DNA from 4 places in the Bradyrhizobium sp. 160 genome. Region 3 is predicted to be linked to each of the others. Evidence: predicted binding sites of a transcription regulator. Region 3 holds the regulator's gene; each other region holds the start of a gene.

Region 1 (4,498 bases), on a different contig from region 3:
GGCACGCGCCGCGGTAACCACGAAGTCATGATGCGCGGCACCTTCGCCAACATCCGCATCAAGAACTTCATGCTGAAGGGCGCCGACGGCAACATTCCGGAAGGCGGTCTGACCAAGCACTGGCCCGACGGCGAGCAGATGTCGATCTACGACGCCGCGATGAAGTACCAGGAAGAGAAGGTGCCGCTGGTAGTGTTCGCCGGCGCCGAATATGGCAACGGCTCCTCCCGCGACTGGGCCGCAAAGGGCACGCGCCTGCTCGGTGTTCGCGCCGTGATTTGCCAGAGCTTCGAGCGCATCCACCGCTCGAACCTGGTCGGCATGGGCGTGCTGCCGCTGACCTTCGAGGAGGGCACCTCCTGGCAGTCGCTGGGTCTCAAGGGCGACGAGAAGGTCACGCTGCGCGGCCTCGTCGGCGACCTCAAGCCGCGCCAGAAGCTGACCGCGGAGATCGTCTCCGGCGACGGTTCATTGCAGCGCGTTTCGCTGCTTTGCCGCATCGATACGCTGGACGAGCTCGACTACTACCGCAACGGCGGCATTCTGCACTACGTGCTGCGCAAGCTTGCGGCGTAAGCGCGGATTTGTGAACGATGGCTCACTGCGAAGTGAGTAGAAGCCTGAACGAAGGCGGCCTATCAAAAGGCCGCCTTCGCGCGTTTGCGGCACGTTTCGGATGGGCCCGGCCGGTGGAAAACCTCCTCCTGGACGGTTGCCTGGAAGGACGAATGTGCCGCGCCCCGTAAGACTACGGTGACCATCAGGCGATAAGATTCCCTCTCACAAGCAATGGTGTGCGGCGTTAGACATGACAACAATGACGGCTTCTCATCCGATTTCACGTTGGTCCAGTGCCCTCTGGTCGGGTGCTCTCGGCATCTGTGCGATCGTCGCCGTCATCCGCCCCGCCGAGGCTGATCCCCGCGCCGTTGTCGAATTGTTTACCTCGCAGGGCTGCTCGTCCTGTCCGCCCGCCGACAAGATCATCGGCGATCTCTCCAAAGATCCCTCGGTCATCGCGTTGAGCATGCCGATCGACTATTGGGATTATCTCGGCTGGAAGGACACGCTGGCGGATTCACGCTTCTCTGCACGGCAGCGTGCTTACTCGCGCGTGCGCGGCGACCGTGAGGTCTACACGCCGCAGGTCGTCGTCAATGGCTCGACCCATGTCATCGGCAGCGATCGCACCGGCATCGAGAATGCGATCGGCAAGACCGACAGGGGCACGGGGGTGATGAGCGTGCCGGTGACGATGTCGCTTGCGGGCAAGCAGATCAACGTCTCGGTGGCCGGGAGCAACGAGCCCACGGTCTCGCATGGCGAGGTCTGGATCTGCTCGATCGCCAAGTCGGTGCCCATCACGATCACCCGCGGCGAAAATCGCGGACAGCAGGTCACCTATCACAACGTCGTGCGCAACCTGCTGAAGGTCGGCGACTGGACCGGCCGTCCGGAAAGCTGGACGGTGCCGATCGAGAATCTCACGCGCGATGGCGTCGACGGCGCGGTGGTCTATGTCCAGGATGGCAGCCGAGAGAAGCCGGGCCCGATGCTGGGCGCGGCGTACACGTCGCTGCACTGATTCTTTGGCGTCGTACTCTGCTTTCAATCCTCATGGTGAGGAGCGCGCCCTTGCGCGGCATCTCGAACCATGAAAGGCCCCCCGCTGATGCAATGGGGCCTCCATCCTTCAAGACGCCGCGCAAGAGCGCGGCCCTCAGGATGAGGAGAGACAGCCTTTGTGCGGATCATAGTGCGGATCAGAGACAAGTTCGCAGGATCGGAAACATCCCGACACAAACAAAAAAGGACCAACTTGCGTTGGCCCTCCTTGCCGTGCGTACAGACCCGATCCTGTCGACCCCGGGGGGCTGGGGGCTGAGGAATCCGGAACCGAAGGACCGGGTCAACGCACGTAAGTGTTTTCGCAATGCAGGGCGGCAGTCGCTAGGCGGAAAAGCGGCGATACTATGATTCCTGCTAACGATCCCGTGACGGTTTGCCGCGACGGAGTTCCACCGCTGCGTGTGTTCGGATTCGCAATCGATTCCATTGGTTGAGCTAGGGAGCCTCTTGCGGCCCGGTACGGTTGGCGCGATCATGCAATTGTCATGAGCGCAGTTCCCGGGACGGTCTTCGGGGACGCGGGGTCATGTCGCGCGATCAGGAGGCGCTTCCCATGAGTCTGATGTCGGAGGATGCCGATCCGAGCGAGCAGCGCGCGGCGGCGCGCCCCGCCGCTGTGACGACGCAGCCGAACCGGGTGACGTTCAACCGCCTCGAACTGCACCGGATCCTCAATCTCTATGGCCGCATGGTCGCCGACGGCGAGTGGCGCGACTACGCCATCGACTTCCTGAAGGACCGCGCCGTGTTCTCGGTCTATCGCCGCGCCTCGGAAGTGCCGATCTATCGCATCGAGAAGGACCCGCGGCTCGCGCGCAAGCAGGGCATGTACAGCGTGATCTCGGCGACCGGCCTGATCCTGCGCCGCGGTCACGAGCTCGAGCGTGTGCTGCTGGTGATCGATCGCAAGCTGGCGGTGGTGTAGGCGGCGTCGGGTGGACGACAAAGGCGCAACGCGCCTACTTTCCCGGCACCGTGCTTGCGCCCTCGCCGAGGGCGCGCTGCATCATCACCGTATCGAGCCAGCGGCCGAATTTCAGCCCGACATTGGGATGCGTGCCGATCATCTCGAAGCCGCTCTTGGCGTGAACGCCAATCGAGCCGGCATTGGCGGAATCGCCGATCACCGCGATCATCTGCCGGAAGCCGCGCGCCTCGCATTCGATGATCAACCGCTCCAGCAGCAGAGAGCCGACACCGCGGCGCTGGAAGGAGGGATCGAGATAGATCGAATTCTCCACCGTGAAGCGGTAGGCCGGCCGCGGCCGGTAGGCACCGGCATAGGCATAGCCGGCGACGCGACGATCAAGGATCGCGACGAAATAGGGATAGCCGCCGTCGATCAGCGCGCGATAGCGGCGCGTCATCTCGGCAAGATCGGGCGGCTCCAGCTCGAACGTCGCGGTGCCCTCGCGGACGGCCTGCTGGTAAATGGCGGTGATGGCGGGAAGATCGGCCTCGAGCGTGGGCCTGATTTCGGGTGCGGACATGGCGGCAAGATTAGAGCCTTCCCGCGGCCGCTGGAAGAGGGCAGGGCTGCTTCCCAGCCGTCATGCAGGCGCAGCAGTCTCCATCTTCTCCGTGCTGTCATGCCCCGCCTAGTGCCAATTGCGCACGGGGGCGGGGCATCCAGTACGCCGCGGCCCCTCGGCTTCTCACGAACGCTTTGGAATGCTGGATCGCCCGCCGGAGCCCGTCATCGGGCTCGCCGAAGGCGAGACCATTGGCGGGCGATGACACCGGGTATGTGGCGACATCATGCCCCAAACAAAAACCCCGGCCTTTCGGCCGGGGCTGATGTCGTTCTCTCAGCCTATCGCTTAATCGCGCTGGCCGAGGAGCTGCAACAGCAGCGTGAACAGGTTGATGAAGTTCAGGTACAGCGACAGCGCGCCGGTGATGGCCGCACGCTCCGCGATGTCACCGCCGGCCGAGGCGTAGCCGTAGATGTAGTCGTTCTTCAGCCGCTGGGTATCCCAGGCGGTGAGGCCCGCAAACACCAGCACGCCGACCACCGAGACAATGAACTGCAGCATCGAACTCGCCAGGAACAGGTTGACCAGGCTCGCGATGACGATGCCGATCAGGCCCATGAACAGGAACGAGCCCATGCCAGTCAGGTCACGCTTGGTGGTGTAGCCGTAGAGGCTCAGCGCACCGAAGGTGGCCGCGGTGATGAAGAACACCCGCACGATCGAGGTGTGCGTGAACACCAGGAAGATCGACGACAGCGAGATGCCCATCAGCGCCGAGAATACCCAGAACAGGATCTGGGCGGTCGAGGGTGCCAGACGGTTGATGCCCGCCGAGATCACGAACACCATCGCGAGCGGCGCCAGCATGAACAGCCACTTCAGGGGGCTCACGAACATCGCGTAGCCGAACGGCGTCAGGAACAGCTTGCCGACGCGGACGGCTTCCGGCGTCGGGACGTCCGTCACGGCGGCCATGTAGACGCCGAGCGCCGCCAGGCCCGTGATGGCCAGGCCAATGCTCATGTAATTGTAGATGCGCAGCATATAGGCGCGCAGGCCGGCATCGACCGTCGCGGCGTCAACACGCCCGGCGGCCCTGCCGAAAGGAGAAGCGTAGTTACGGTCTAGGTCCGACATGGTCGAATTCCCGTTGGTTGGTCCGGTCCGGCACGAGGGTCGCCATGCCGCCGGTTCGTCAGTTCTATCTCGGATACCGATGCCAGCCGACTAAATTCTGGCTCACAATCGGGGCTCCGAACCCACTCGATATGTGGGAAACTAACACATTCACTGCAACCGTCCACGCGCGGCCGAATGTCGCCCTCGGCCACAATCCTGACGGGAGGACGTGGTTAACCGCAGGAATCGTGCGATTCCGCTCCCGCGCGGTCAGC
Region 2 (4,498 bases), on a different contig from region 3:
TCGTCCAGCAGCTCGAAGACGTCGCGGCTCTCGCGGTCCATCTTGTTGATGAAGGTGATGATCGGGATATCCCGGAGACGACATACCTCGAACAGCTTTCGGGTGCGCGCTTCGATGCCTTTGGCGGCGTCGATCACCATCACGGCGGAATCGACCGCCGTGAGCGTCCGGTAGGTGTCTTCCGAAAAGTCCTCGTGGCCCGGAGTATCCAGCAGGTTGAAGACGAGGCCTTCGAACTCGAAGGTCATCACCGAGGTCACGACCGAAATGCCGCGCTCGCGCTCGATCTTCATCCAGTCGGAACGCGTGTTGCGCCGCTCGCCCTTGGCCTTGACCTGACCGGCGAGGTTGATGGCGCCACCGAACAGCAGCAGCTTCTCGGTCAGCGTGGTCTTGCCGGCGTCGGGGTGGGAGATGATCGCAAAGGTCCGCCGCCGTGCCACTTCAGCGGCAAGCGGAGAACGGGCCGGCGATTCGGCTGCGGTGGTGACGATGTCGGACATGGCGGGAGCGTTTGGCAGGGAAACTGGGCCTGATCAAGCCTCATTTGGTGATTGCGTGGCCCTCCGGCCAGCCCCATATCGGCATTTCGGGAAGGACGGCCTTCCCGTTCTCAGCACCTCAGCCGCGGGGACGACCCTGCCTAGAATGGAGGGTCGTCATGGCCTGGAGCATCCTGTTGATCGCTGGGCTTCTCGAGATCACCTGGGCGATCGGCCTGAAATACACCGAGGGCTTTACCAGGCCTGTTCCGTCCGTCGTCACGCTCGCGGCCATGGCCGGCAGCGTCATCTTGCTCGGACTTGCTCTCAAATCACTGCCCGTCGGAACCGCCTACGCTGTCTGGACCGGAATCGGCGCGGTCGGCACCGCGACGCTCGGCATCATCCTGTTCGGCGAGCCGGCCACGGCGTTCCGCCTCGCCAGCATCGGGCTCATCGTCGCCGGAATTGCCGGCCTAAAGTTCGTTACTTGACGAAGATCTTGACCACCCACCAGGTCAGCGCGGCGACGATGGCCGAGGCCGGGATCGTGATCACCCAGGCATAAACGATCGAGCTAGCGACGTTCCAGCGCACCGCCGAGACGCGGCGGGCGGCGCCGACGCCGACGATGGCGCCGGTGATGGTGTGGGTGGTCGAGACGGGAACGCCGAGGAAGGTCGCCATGAACAGGGTCGCAGCGCCCCCGGTCTCCGCGCAAAAGCCCTGCATGGGCGTCAATTTGGTGATGCGCAGGCCCATAGTGCGGACGATGCGCCAGCCGCCCATCAGCGTGCCCAGCGCCATCGCAGCCTGGCAGGACAGCACGACCCAGAACGGCACCGAGAATTCGCTGCCGAGATGACCCTGCGAATACAGCAGCACCGCGATGATGCCCATGGTCTTCTGGGCGTCGTTGCCGCCATGGCCGAGCGAATAGAGCGAGGCGGAGGCGAATTGCAGGATGCGGAAGGCGCGATCGACCGCAAAGGGCGTCGAGCGCACCGAGGCCCAGGACACGATCGCCACCAGCATCATTGCGAGCAGGAAGCCGACCAGGGGCGACAGCACGATCGCCAGCACCGTCTTCGACAATCCGCTCCACACTGCCGCCGAAATGCCCGCTTTGGCCATGCCGCCGCCGACGAGTCCGCCGATCAGCGCATGCGAGGACGATGACGGGATGCCGAGCGCCCAGGTCACGAGGTTCCAGACGATGGCCCCGACCAAGGCCGCAAAGATCACTTGGGCGTCGACGATGGAGGGATCGATGATGCCGGTACCGATGGTCTGGGCGACGTGCAACCCGAACACCATGAAGGCGACGAAATTGAAGAACGCGGCCCAGAATACCGCAAATTGCGGCCGCAGCACGCGGGTCGAGACGATGGTCGCGATCGAATTGGCGGCGTCATGGAGTCCGTTCAAGAAATCGAACAGCAGCGCGACGGCGATCAAGCCGACCAGGACGGGAAGAGCCAACGCAGCATCCACAGCGGCCCTGCCTCAATTTTTTCGCATGATCTCCGCGCAAACGCGTTCAGCGTTTGTCGCGAAGGAAAACCGCGGCACATTTTTCCGGATCATGCGTTACACTTGCTCGATGACGATGCTGTTGATCTCGTTGGCGACGTCGTCGAAACGGTCGGCCACCTTCTCGAGATGGTCGTAGATCTCTGCGCCGACGATGAAATCCATCGCGTTGCCCGCGCGATGCTTGAGGAACAGCTCCTTCAGCCCGATGTCATGGAGGTCGTCGACGCGGCCTTCCAGCTTGCCCAGCTCTTCGGTGATCGCGGTCAGCATGGCGACGTTCGGGCCGATCGACTGCATCAGCGGCAGCGCGCGCCCGACCAGATTGGCGCATTCGATCAGAAGCCCGCCGATCTCGCGCATCGGCGGCTCGAAGGCGCGGACTTCGAACAGCATCACGGCCTTCGCCGTCTGCTGCATCTGGTCGATGGCGTCGTCCATCGAGGTAATCAGGTTCTTGATGTCGCCGCGGTCGAACGGAGTGATAAAGGTGCGGCGCACCGCCGTCAGCACTTCGCGGGTGATGTTGTCGGCGTCGTTCTCGAACTGGTTGACGCGCTGGCAATAGACCGGCGTTTCCTCGCCGCCGTTGAGCATGCTCTGGAGCGCGATCGAGCCCTGGATCACGGTCTGGGCATGACGGTCGAACAGGTCGAAGAACCGTTCCTCCTTGGGCAGGAAAGCACGAAACCATCGCATCATGGGGATAGGCTACCGGTTGGAAAAATGGCCTGGCCCGAAGGGGCCGTCATGAAACTGTCATAGACCATTTTCGATCCACGCGCGTGTCATCTCACGCCCGCGGTGCAGGGTCATCCACCGCTTTCGAGCGACCGGTAAACCGATTTTATATCAGCTACTTAGAGCGATCGCCGGAAGTAATGCGCGATTTCGCCGATGACCCCGCGGCGGAAGGTGAGCACGCAGATCACGAAGATCGCGCCTTGGATCACCGTCACCCATTGGCCGAAGCCCGCCAGATATTGCTGCATGGCGATGATCACGAAGGCGCCGATCACGGGACCGAAGATGGTTCCGAGACCGCCGACCAGCGTCATCAGGACGACCTCGCCCGACATCGACCAGTGCACGTCGGTGAGCGAGGCGTTCTGCGCCACGAAGACTTTCAGCGCACCGGCAAAGCCGGCCAGCGTGCCCGACAGGATGAAGGCCAGGAACTTGTACTGGTCTGTACGGTAGCCGAGCGAGATCGCCCGCGGCTCATTCTCGCGGATCGCCTTCAGGACCTCGCCGAACGGCGAGTTGATGATGCGGAAGATCAAGAGGAAGCCGGCGAGGAAGCCGATCAGCACGACATAGTAGAGCACGGTCGGCTTGGACAGATCGAGCACGCCGAACATGTACCCTTGTGGAATGCCCTGGATGCCATCCTCGCCATGGGTGAACGGCGCCTGCAGGTAGATGAAATAAAGAAGCTGCGACAGCGCCAGCGTGATCATCGAGAAATAGATGCCCTGGCGACGGATCGAGATGTAGCCGGTCACGATCGACAGCACGAACGCGGCGGCGACGCCGACGAGGATGCCGAGCTCGGGCGGAAGCGCCCACACCTTCAGCGCATGTGCGCTGCAATAGCCGGCAGTCCCCAGGAACATTGCGTGCCCGAACGACAGCAGGCCGCCATAGCCGACCAGCAGATTGAAGGCGCAGGCGAGCAGCGCAAAGCACAGCGCCTGCATCACGAAGAACGGATAGACTCCCGTGAATGGCACCGACGCCAAGAGCAGCGCCATCACCACGAACACGATCATCTCGTCGCGCACCGTGCGCGGGGTCACCGGCAGCGTGTCGTCCGTCAAGGCTGTCATATCAGGCCGCCCTTCCCGTCAATCCCGTTGGCTTCACCAAGAGCACCAGCACCATCAGCACGAACACGACGGTGTTGGAGGCCTCGGGGTAGAAATATTTGGTCAGGCCCTCGATCACACCGAGCGCAAAGCCGGTGATGATCGAGCCCATGATCGATCCCATGCCGCCGATCACGACCACCGCGAACACGACGATGATGAGGTCGGCGCCCATCAGCGGCCGCACCTGATTGATCGGCGCGGAGAGCACGCCGGCGAGCGCGGCAAGGCCGACGCCGAGACCATAGGTCAGCGTGATCATGCGCGGCACGTTGACGCCGAAGGCGCGCACCAGCGTCGGGTTCTCGGTGGCGGCACGCAGGTAAGCACCGAGCCGCGTCTTCTCGATCAGGAACCAGGTCGCAAGGCACACCACCAGCGAGAACACGACTACCCAGCCGCGATAGACGGGCAGGAACATGAAGCCGAGGTTCATGCCGCCCTTGAGCTGGTCCGGAATGGCGTAAGGCAGACCGGAGGAGCCGAAATAATTCTGGAACACGCCCTGCACGATCAGCGCGATGCCGAAGGTCAGGAGCAGGCCGTAGAGGTGATCGAGCCCGGTCAGCCATTGCAGCATGGTCCGCTCGAGGATCATGCCGAAAATGCCGACGA
Region 3 (4,498 bases):
GCCCGTCGCCGCCAGCGTCGCCAGCGTGCGGCCGTGGAAGGCGCCTTCGAAGGTGATCATGCGATAGCGATCGGGATGGCCCTTGGCGGCGTGATAGCGCCGCACGACCTTGATCACGCATTCCAACGCTTCGGCGCCGGAATTGCAGAAGAACACGAAGTCCGCGAAACTTTCGTTGCACAGACGCGTTGCAAGCCGTTCGCCATCGGGACTCTGGAACAGGTTCGACATGTGCCAGAGCCTGGTCGCCTGCTCCTGCAACGCCTTGACCAATGCGGGATGGGCGTGGCCGAGCGCGTTCACCGCGACGCCCGAGGTGAAATCGAGATAGCGATCGCCATTGGTCGCGATCAGCCAGCAGCCTTCGCCGCGCTCGAAGCCAAGGTCCGCCCTGGCGAAAACGGGAAGCAGATGCGGCGCGGCGCTGTTGGTCATGACCATCACTTGGATGTTGCATTTGGACGTTGAGACCTGCCTGGCATGCCTTGCGCAGCGCACCATTGACCGGTCCGGAAAACGAAACGTGCCGCCTTTTAAGGGCGGCACGCGTCACCATCTTATGCCTGGCAAGACGGGTGTCAATGCCGCCCGGAAAGCCTCGCGAAACGCCGAATCCGTAGTCTTGCGGTGCCGATCTTGCAGGGTTTTCACCACGGAACATGTGGAAGCGAGTCGGCGGACTCTTGCGCGGGAGTCACGCCATATTGTAGCGTTTGGACTGTCAGATACGACATCTCGTGCAGCGGTTCTGATCCCAAGAGTCCTCATGTACCGGCGTAAACGTTCGGGCGTCAGTCACGCGCCCGGCGAGCCTTAAGGGATTCTGACGGCACGGGTTTTTCAAGGCTTAAGCATTCGCTGTGAGGCCCCAGGATGGCGGCGCGCAACGAGGGAAAGGGTGCAATGACGGTTTTGACCTGGTCCGATGATCGCGTCGAGCAGCTGAAGAAGCTCTGGGAGGCCGGACTTTCGGCCAGCCAGATCGCGGCCGAGCTCGGCAATGTGACCCGCAATGCCGTGATCGGCAAAGTGCACAGGCTTGGCCTGTCGGGCCGCGCCAAGAGCCCTTCATCGGCAGCGCCGCGGCCGCGCAAGGCGCGGCCCGCGCAGCATATGATGCGGGTGACCCGGCCGATCTCGCGCGGCAACACCGCGCTGGCGCAGGCCTTCGAGGTCGAGGTGGAGGCCGAACCGGTCACCTACGACAACGTGGTGCCGATGAGCCAGCGGCTGTCGCTGCTGGAATTGAACGAGGCGACGTGCCACTGGCCGGTCGGCGATCCCTCCAGCCCGGACTTCTTCTTCTGTGGCGGCAAGGCGCTGTCAGGCCTGCCCTACTGCGCCCAGCACTCGCGCGTCGCCTATCAGCCGGCAGCGGATCGCCGGCGGGCGGCACCGAAGCCGAGCACGCGGTGATTATTTCCTGAGATCGAGCCGGCAGCCGTCACGCGGTGACGGCGCAACAAACCCGATGTCGTCCCGGACAAGCGTAGCGCCGATCCGGGACCGATAGCCACCGCAAGCCGTGGTTACGGGGCCTCGGAGTTACCTTTTTCGCGCAACAATGGGCCCGGGTCCCGGATCGGCGCTTCGCTCCGGACAACGCTGCGCGTTGCCGGAGCTACGCTTGTCCGGGACGACGGCCGAGATTGTTGACGCAGCTGGGCCTACGTCTGCTCCGCCTTTGCAAACCGATCATCCAGCGCATAACCCGCGCCGCGGACGGTACGGATCGGGTCCTGCTCGCGGCCGAGATTGAGCAGCTTGCGCAGGCGGCCGATATGGACGTCGACGGTGCGCTCGTCGATGTAGATGTCGCGGCCCCAGACGCTGTCGAGCAGCTGCTCGCGCGAGAACACGCGACCGGGATGCTCCAGGAAAAACTCCAGCAGGCGATATTCGGTCGGGCCGAGATCGATCGGCCGGCCCGAACGCGCGACGCGGCGCTTGTCGCGATCGAGCTCGATGTCGCCATAGGCGAGCACGGTGGCGAGCCGCTCGGGGCTTGCGCGCCGCAGAAGGCCCTTCACGCGCGCGAGCAGCTCCGGCACCGAGAACGGCTTGACGATGTAGTCGTCGGCGCCGGTCGCAAGACCCCGCACCCGCTCGCTCTCCTCGCCGCGCGCGGTCAGCATGATGATCGGGAGCTGCTTGGTCTCGGGACGGGTGCGCAGCCGCCGGCACAGCTCGATGCCGGACAGTCCCGGCAGCATCCAGTCGAGCACGATCAGATCGGGGATGTGTTCCTTAAGGCGGGTGTCGGCGTCGTCGCCGCGCATCACCGTCTCCACGTCATAGCCGTCGCCTTCGAGGTTGTAACGCAGAAGCTCGGTGAGAGCTTCCTCGTCCTCAACCACCATAATGCGTGCGCCCATGTTGTCGTCGCTCCCTAGGTATTCGGTACCGTCGTGGCGAAGGTCGTCATGTCGCCCTTCGGCCGCTTGTCGGTGATCGCCTGCCCCTCGATCATGTAGAACACGGTCTCGGCGATGTTGGTGGCGTGATCACCGATCCGCTCGATGTTCTTGGCGCAGAACATCAGATGGATGCAGAACGAGATGTTGCGCGGATCCTCCATCATATAAGTGAGGAGCTCGCGAAACAGAGAGGTGCAGATGGCGTCCACTTCCTCGTCGCCCTTCCACACTGCCATCGCCGCCGGCAAATCGTGCGCGGCATAGGCATCAAGCACCGACTTGACCTGCTGCTGCACGAGGTCGGTCATGTGCTCCAGGCCGCGGAACAGTTTCAGCGGATGGAAGTCTGTCTCCAGCGCCGCAACGCGCTTGCCCATGTTCTTGGCGAGGTCGCCGATGCGCTCAAGATCGGTGGCAACGCGCATGGCGCCGACGATCTCGCGCAAATCCACCGCCATCGGCTGGCGGCGGGCGATGGTGAGCACGGCGCGCTCCTCGATGCGCTTCTGAAGCGCGTCGAGCTCGGCATCGGTGGTGACGACGCGCTGGCCGAGCGCGACGTCGCGGCGGATCAGCGCGTCGACGGAATCGACGATCATGCGCTCGGCGATGCCGCCCATCTCGGCGACGAGGCGAGTGAGCTCCTGGAGGTCGGTATCGAAGGCCTTTGCGGTATGTTCAGTACCCATGTCCCGTCTCCTCAGCCGAACCGGCCGGTGATGTAATCCTGCGTACGCCGATCGCTCGGCGACGTGAAGATCTTGCTGGTGTCATCGAACTCGATCAGCTCGCCGAGATACATGAAGGCGGTTTTATCAGAGACGCGCGCCGCCTGCTGCATATTGTGGGTGACGATCGCGATCGTGTAGTTCTCGGACAATTCCTGGATCAGCTCCTCGACCTTGGCGGTCGAGATCGGGTCGAGCGCCGAGCAGGGCTCATCGAACAAGATCACTTCGGGCCGTACCGCGACCGTGCGGGCAATGCAGAGGCGCTGCTGCTGGCCGCCGGAGAGCGACAGGCCGGACGCGTTGAGCTTGTCCTTGACCTCGTTCCACAGCGCGCCGCCGCGCAGCGCCTTCTCGACGCGGTCGTCCATCTCGGACTTCGAGATCTTCTCATAGAGGCGGATGCCGAAGGCGATGTTCTCGTAGATCGTCATCGGGAACGGCGTCGGTTTCTGGAACACCATGCCGACCCGGGCGCGCAGCAGGTTGAGGTCCAGCTTGGGATCAAGGATGTTGGTCTGGTCGAGCAACAGCTGGCCGGTGGCGCGCTGGCCTGGATAGAGATCGTACATCCGGTTGAAGATGCGCAGCAGGGTCGACTTGCCGCAGCCCGACGGGCCGATGAAGGCCGTGACGCGGTTGGTGCCGAGGGCCAGATTGATGTTCTTCAGCGCGTGGTGCTCACCGTAGTAGAAATTGAGGTTGCGCGCGGTCACCTTGGCAGGCGCCTCGGGTAGCGGCTGTGAGCCGGGATGAACGGTCGGCGCACTTACGGAAACAGACATTTCACTCATTTTGCAGTCCTCTCGGCGCCAAGGATGCGCGCGCCAATGTTCAGGGCAAGCACGGTCAGGGTAATGAGCAGCGCCCCACTCCAGGCGAGCTGCTTCCAATAGGCGTAGGGGCTCTGCACGAAGTTGTTGATGGTGACAGGCAGGTTGGCCATCGTCTTGTCGAGACCGAGGCTGAAGAACTGGTTCGATAGCGCCGTGAACAGCAGCGGCGCGGTCTCGCCGGCGACGCGCGCAGTCGCCAGCAGCACGCCCGTGATCAGGCCGGAGCGCGCGGCACGATAGGCGATCCGTTTGATCACCAGCGAACGCGGCAGGCCGAGCGCGCTGGCGGCTTCACGCAGCGGGTTCGGCACCAGCAGCAACATGTCTTCGGTCGTGCGCACCACGACCGGGATCACGATCACGGCGAGCGCCAGCGCGCCGGCGATCGCCGAGAAGCCGCGCATCGGCACCACCACCGCGCCGTAGATGAACAGGCCGATGATGATCGAAGGCGCCGAGAGCAGGATGTCGTTGATGAAGCGGATCACCGAGGTCAGCTTGTCGTTGCGGCCGTACT
Region 4 (4,498 bases), on a different contig from region 3:
CGACCCCGCCCAAGCGCAAGCAGGGCAGCTAGTGCGTGATGAAGGCTAGCTCGATCGTGAGACTGTAACCCCTCACCCGGATCGCATCTTTCGATGCGATCCGACCTCTCCCTTCGGGAGAGGTGAACCGTTGGCTCGCATCGATATAACCAAACTCATCCCGCATCGATGACGCCCGTTAGCCGGTGCCGAACGCCTTGAAGGTGATGATGGTGAGGGTGTCCTGGATGCCTGGCAGCACTTGCACCTTCTCGTTGACGAAATGGCCGATGTCGGTGTCCTTGTCGACGTAGAACTTCACGAGGAGGTCGTATTGACCGGCCGTGGAATAGATCTCGGAGGCGATCTCGGCTTCGGCGAGCGCATTGGCGACCACATAGGACTGGCCGAGCTTGCATTTGATCTGGACGAAAAAGGGAACCATCGCGGTCACTCCGAAAGCACATCTAGCCGGCTAATAGGCCAAAATCGGCCGGATTTAGCAAGCGAACTTGCCGCCCCTCGATGCGGGTCCGGCACTCGGTGAACTGCGTGTCGATGCTGGGGATCGGTGCGCAGCTGCTGCAAGGCTCCCTTGCCATTGACCGCGGCAACGACGCGATATCCGAGAGCTTCCACCCTGCGAATAGCGAGGAGCGGACGAACGGGTTGTCCTCGGCGATCAGGATCGTCTCGTCGGCGCGGCCCCGGGCGGCCTGCAACTGGCGGCGCCGGACAGTTCCAGCACTTGACGTCTCACGCATCGGCGAAGCAAGCTGAGGGGCAAGACCATAAAGAGAAGGTGAGCTTGCATTTGCAAGCCTGCACGATTGCGCGGTCCACGCCGCGTCCGCTTGCTGCGCTGGAGCACGGCTGTGTCGCCAATCAGCGTCGCTTGCAGCTGGTGGCGCTTGCTGGTGTTCCACGGTCGCGCTAGGACAGGCCATGGCGGTGTCCGGATCAAGCAGATGTCTCCCGCGATGACGACGCCCGTGGCGCTCACCATCGCCGGCTCCGATTCGAGTGGGGGCGCCGGCATCCAGGCGGACCTGAAGACTTTTGCCGCGCTCGGCGTCTATGGCGCCTCCGCCATCACGGCGTTGACGGCGCAGAACACGCGCGGCGTCACGGGTATTCACGCAGTGCCGGCCGAGTTCGTCACCGCGCAGATCGATGCGGTGTTTTCCGATCTTGATGTCGGCGCTGTGAAAATCGGCATGGTGGCCCAGGCCGCCAGCATCGACGCGATCGCGGCCGCGCTGTCGCACTGGGCGCCCCGGCACGTGGTGCTCGATCCCGTGATGGTGGCAACATCCGGCGACCGGCTGCTGGCCTCCGACGCCGTCAAGGCGTTGCGCACGAGACTGATACCGCTCGCCTCGGTGATCACGCCGAACCTGCCCGAGGCCGCTGCGCTGCTCGATGCACCGGTCGCGGCCAACCAGGCCGAGATCGAAAGCCAGGGGCACTGCCTTCTGGCGCTCGGCTGCCGCGCGGTCCTGATCAAGGGAGGACACGGCGAAGGCGCGGAGAGCGTCGACTATCTGGTTGATGCCGACAACGCCATCGCGCTCGCGGCGCCCCGCCTTGCCACCAAGAACACCCATGGTACCGGCTGCTCGCTGTCCTCGGCCGTCGCGGCGGGTCTCGCCAGAGGCGAGGCGCTCGAGCAGGCGGTCCGCAGCGCCAAGGCCTGGATCAGCGCTGCGATTGGCGCCGCCGACCGCTTCAGCGTCGGCCACGGCCACGGGCCGATCCATCATTTCCATAAGTTCTACTGACGACCGCCCGCTCAAGCGGGAGAGGGAGCGCCTGCCCTCCGGGCTTCCAGTGCGAATCTGATCTTGGACGAGGCGCTGCGCGCCATGTCGCCTGATTGTCGCATGCGACTGATATTCGCAGGGCAGGCGAGGCAAGGCGTGATTCGTATCGGAACGTGCCTCAAGAGTTCAATCGGTCATCCCCCTGTCACGGGACATTGTTACAGGCTGGCGCATGGGAAGTTACGATGTGAGTGACGAGAGCCCGGAGCGGCGCTTTCGCACGTTGTTCATCTCCGACGTCCATCTCGGAGCCCGCGGTTCTCAAGCCGATCTTCTGCTGGACTTCCTGCGCTACCACGATGCCGACACCATCTATCTCGTCGGCGACATCGTCGACGGCTGGGCGCTGAAATCGAGCTGGCACTGGCCGCAATCCCATAACGACCTCGTCCAGAAGCTGCTGCGCAAGGCGCGCAAGGGCGCCAAGGTCATCTACATTCCCGGCAATCACGACGAGTTCCTGCGCAACTATTACGGCACGCATTTCGGCGGCATCGACGTGGTCGAGAACACCGTGCATACCGGCGTCGACGGCAAGCGCTATCTCGTGATTCACGGCGACATCTTCGACCTCGTGGTGCAGAACGCGCGCTGGCTCGCTCATCTCGGTGACAAGGCCTACGATTTCGCGATCCAGATGAACCGCCTCGTCAACTTCTTCCGCCGCTTGTTCGGCGTGCCCTATTGGTCGCTGTCGCAATGGGCCAAGCAGAAGGTCAAGAACGCCGTCAACTATATCGGCGCGTTCGAACAGGCGCTCGCCGCCGACGCGCGACGTCACGACGCGGACGGCGTGATCTGCGGCCACATCCATTACGCCGTGATCCGCGACGAGGCCGGCATTCGCTACTTGAATTGCGGCGACTGGGTCGAGAGCTGCACCGCGCTGGTCGAGCACGACGACGGCCGTTTCGAGATCATCACCTGGGCGGATCATTTGCAGAAGCCGGCAACCGTCCCGCAGGTCGCGGCAAGAGCTGCCTGATGCGCATCCTGGTCGCGACCGACGCCTGGCACCCGCAAGTCAACGGTGTGGTTCGGACGCTGACCAAGCTGGCCGACGCGGCAGAGGGGCTCGGCGTCGCGTTCACGTTCCTGACGCCGCAATCGTTCCGCACCTTTGCGATGCCGAGCTATCGCGACGTGCGCCTCGCCATGCCGCGCCCGGCGCGAATTGCAAAGCTGATCGAAGAAGCACGCCCGGACAGCATCCACATCGCGACGGAGGGGCCGATCGGCCTGATGGTCCGCCGCTATTGCCGCCAGCGCAAGCTGCCGTTCACGACCAGCTTCCATACCCGCTTTCCAGAATATGTCCGGGCTCGCGTGCCAGTGCCGGGCTCGCTGATCTGGCGCGCGCTGCGCCGCTTCCATGCGCCCAGCCGCGCCGTGATGGCGGCGACGCCTGCGCTCGCGCGCGAGCTCGCCGAGCGCGGCTTCGACAATGTCGTGCTGTGGCCGCGCGGCGTCGACACCCATTTGTTCCGTCCCCGCGCGATCGACCTCTGTCTGCCGGCGCCGGTGTTCCTCTCGGTCGGCCGGGTCGCGGTGGAGAAGAACCTCGAGGCCTTTCTCGACCTCGACCTGCCCGGCACCAAGGTGATCGTTGGCGACGGTCCGGCGCGTGCCTCGCTCGAAGAGGCCTATCCCGATGCGATCTTCCTCGGCGAGAAGCACGGCGAGGCGCTGGCGGAAATCTATGCTGCGGCCGACGTCTTCGTGTTCCCGAGCAAGACCGACACTTTCGGCCTGGTCCTGGTGGAGGCGCTCGCAAGTGGCCTGCCGGTGGCGGCCTTTCCGGTGAAGGGACCCCGCGACGTGATCGGCAATGCGGCGGTCGGCGCGCTCGATCACGATCTGCGCACCGCCTGCTTCGCCGCGCTCGACATCTCCAGGCAGGACTGGTTCGCCGCCAATTACACCTGGGAGGCTTCGGCCCGGGCTTTCCTGGCCAGCATCGAGGCGCTAGGCGCGGTGCTGCCCGGCCGGAAAGGGGCGGAACCGCCGCGCTTCGTGGCCTAATCGACAAAAAATCCTCGCGGGGAGATGTCTTGCTCGCGGCTCCCAGGCCGCGATAAGGTCTGATATGATCGAACAGCTCCTCCCGGTCGGCCCCGCCGACATCGACGCCGCAGCGCGCGTGATCGCGCCTTACGCCATCCGCACCCCGCTGTTGTCTTTCCCCGTGCTCAACGAGCGCGTCGGCGCAAAGGTCTTCCTGAAGCCGGAGATGCTCCAGCGCACCGGCTCGTTCAAGTTCCGTGGCGCCTTCAACAAGGTATTCTCGATCCCGCAGGACAAGCGCGCCGGCGGCGTCGTCGCATTCTCCTCCGGCAACCACGCCCAGGGCGTGGCGGCCGCGGCGAAGATCCTCGACATGCAGGCGACGATCGTGATGCCGGCGGATGCGCCGCTGTCCAAGCGCGAGCGCACCAAATCCTACGGCGCCGAGGTCGTGCTGTACGATCGCGACCGCGACGACCGCGAGGCGATCTCGCGCGGCATTGCCGAGAAGCGCGGTGCGACGCTGGTCAAGCCGTATGACGATCCCTTCGTGATTGCGGGGCAGGGTACCGCCGGCCGCGAGATCGCCGAGGACATGGCGGGCCTCGGCCTTGCCCCCGACATCGTGGTGGCGCCGGCTTCCGGCGGCGGCCTGATCGCGGGCGTCGCGACGGCCGTGAAGGCGCGCTATC

The links. Region 3 encodes PhoB, which activates phosphate uptake and scavenging genes when phosphate is short. Its sites were predicted from a motif close to TGTCATNNANCTGTCAT; they were not measured.
Region 1: a site for PhoB is predicted at 2,100-2,116, ahead of IVA98_RS32780 (DUF2794 domain-containing protein). Genes of this name have one in related genera too.
Region 2: a site for PhoB is predicted at 2,762-2,778, ahead of IVA98_RS18540 (DUF47 domain-containing protein). Genes of this name have one in related genera too.
Region 4: a site for PhoB is predicted at 1,935-1,951, ahead of IVA98_RS22650 (UDP-2,3-diacylglucosamine diphosphatase). Genes of this name have one in related genera too.

Annotation. Positions count from the first base shown of each region.
Region 1 covers NZ_JADPKD010000077.1:146,171-150,668, forward strand. Annotated here, with positions in the region: gene acnA (aconitate hydratase AcnA) at 1-576, shown strand, start outside; gene IVA98_RS32775 (DUF1223 domain-containing protein) at 809-1,585, shown strand; gene IVA98_RS32780 (DUF2794 domain-containing protein) at 2,183-2,554, shown strand; gene IVA98_RS32785 (GNAT family N-acetyltransferase) at 2,589-3,119, opposite strand; gene IVA98_RS32790 (Bax inhibitor-1/YccA family protein) at 3,450-4,241, opposite strand.
Region 2 covers NZ_JADPKD010000047.1:80,708-85,205, forward strand. Annotated here, with positions in the region: gene IVA98_RS18525 (peptide chain release factor 3) at 1-503, opposite strand, end outside; gene sugE (quaternary ammonium compound efflux SMR transporter SugE) at 662-976, shown strand; gene IVA98_RS18535 (inorganic phosphate transporter) at 969-1,976, opposite strand; gene IVA98_RS18540 (DUF47 domain-containing protein) at 2,073-2,717, opposite strand; gene IVA98_RS18545 (branched-chain amino acid ABC transporter permease) at 2,876-3,844, opposite strand; gene IVA98_RS18550 (branched-chain amino acid ABC transporter permease) at 3,846-4,498, opposite strand, start outside.
Region 3 covers NZ_JADPKD010000028.1:444,631-449,128, reverse strand. Annotated here, with positions in the region: gene IVA98_RS11665 (aspartate aminotransferase family protein) at 1-435, opposite strand, end outside; gene IVA98_RS11660 (GcrA family cell cycle regulator) at 904-1,416, shown strand; gene phoB (phosphate regulon transcriptional regulator PhoB) at 1,668-2,375, opposite strand; gene phoU (phosphate signaling complex protein PhoU) at 2,390-3,106, opposite strand; gene pstB (phosphate ABC transporter ATP-binding protein PstB) at 3,118-3,939, opposite strand; gene pstA (phosphate ABC transporter permease PstA) at 3,936-4,498, opposite strand, start outside.
Region 4 covers NZ_JADPKD010000055.1:187,544-192,041, reverse strand. Annotated here, with positions in the region: gene IVA98_RS22665 (c-type cytochrome) at 1-32, shown strand, start outside; gene IVA98_RS22660 (Lrp/AsnC ligand binding domain-containing protein) at 179-424, opposite strand; gene thiD (bifunctional hydroxymethylpyrimidine kinase/phosphomethylpyrimidine kinase) at 960-1,760, shown strand; gene IVA98_RS22650 (UDP-2,3-diacylglucosamine diphosphatase) at 1,975-2,787, shown strand; gene IVA98_RS22645 (glycosyltransferase family 4 protein) at 2,787-3,824, shown strand; gene IVA98_RS22640 (threonine/serine dehydratase family protein) at 3,889-4,498, shown strand, end outside.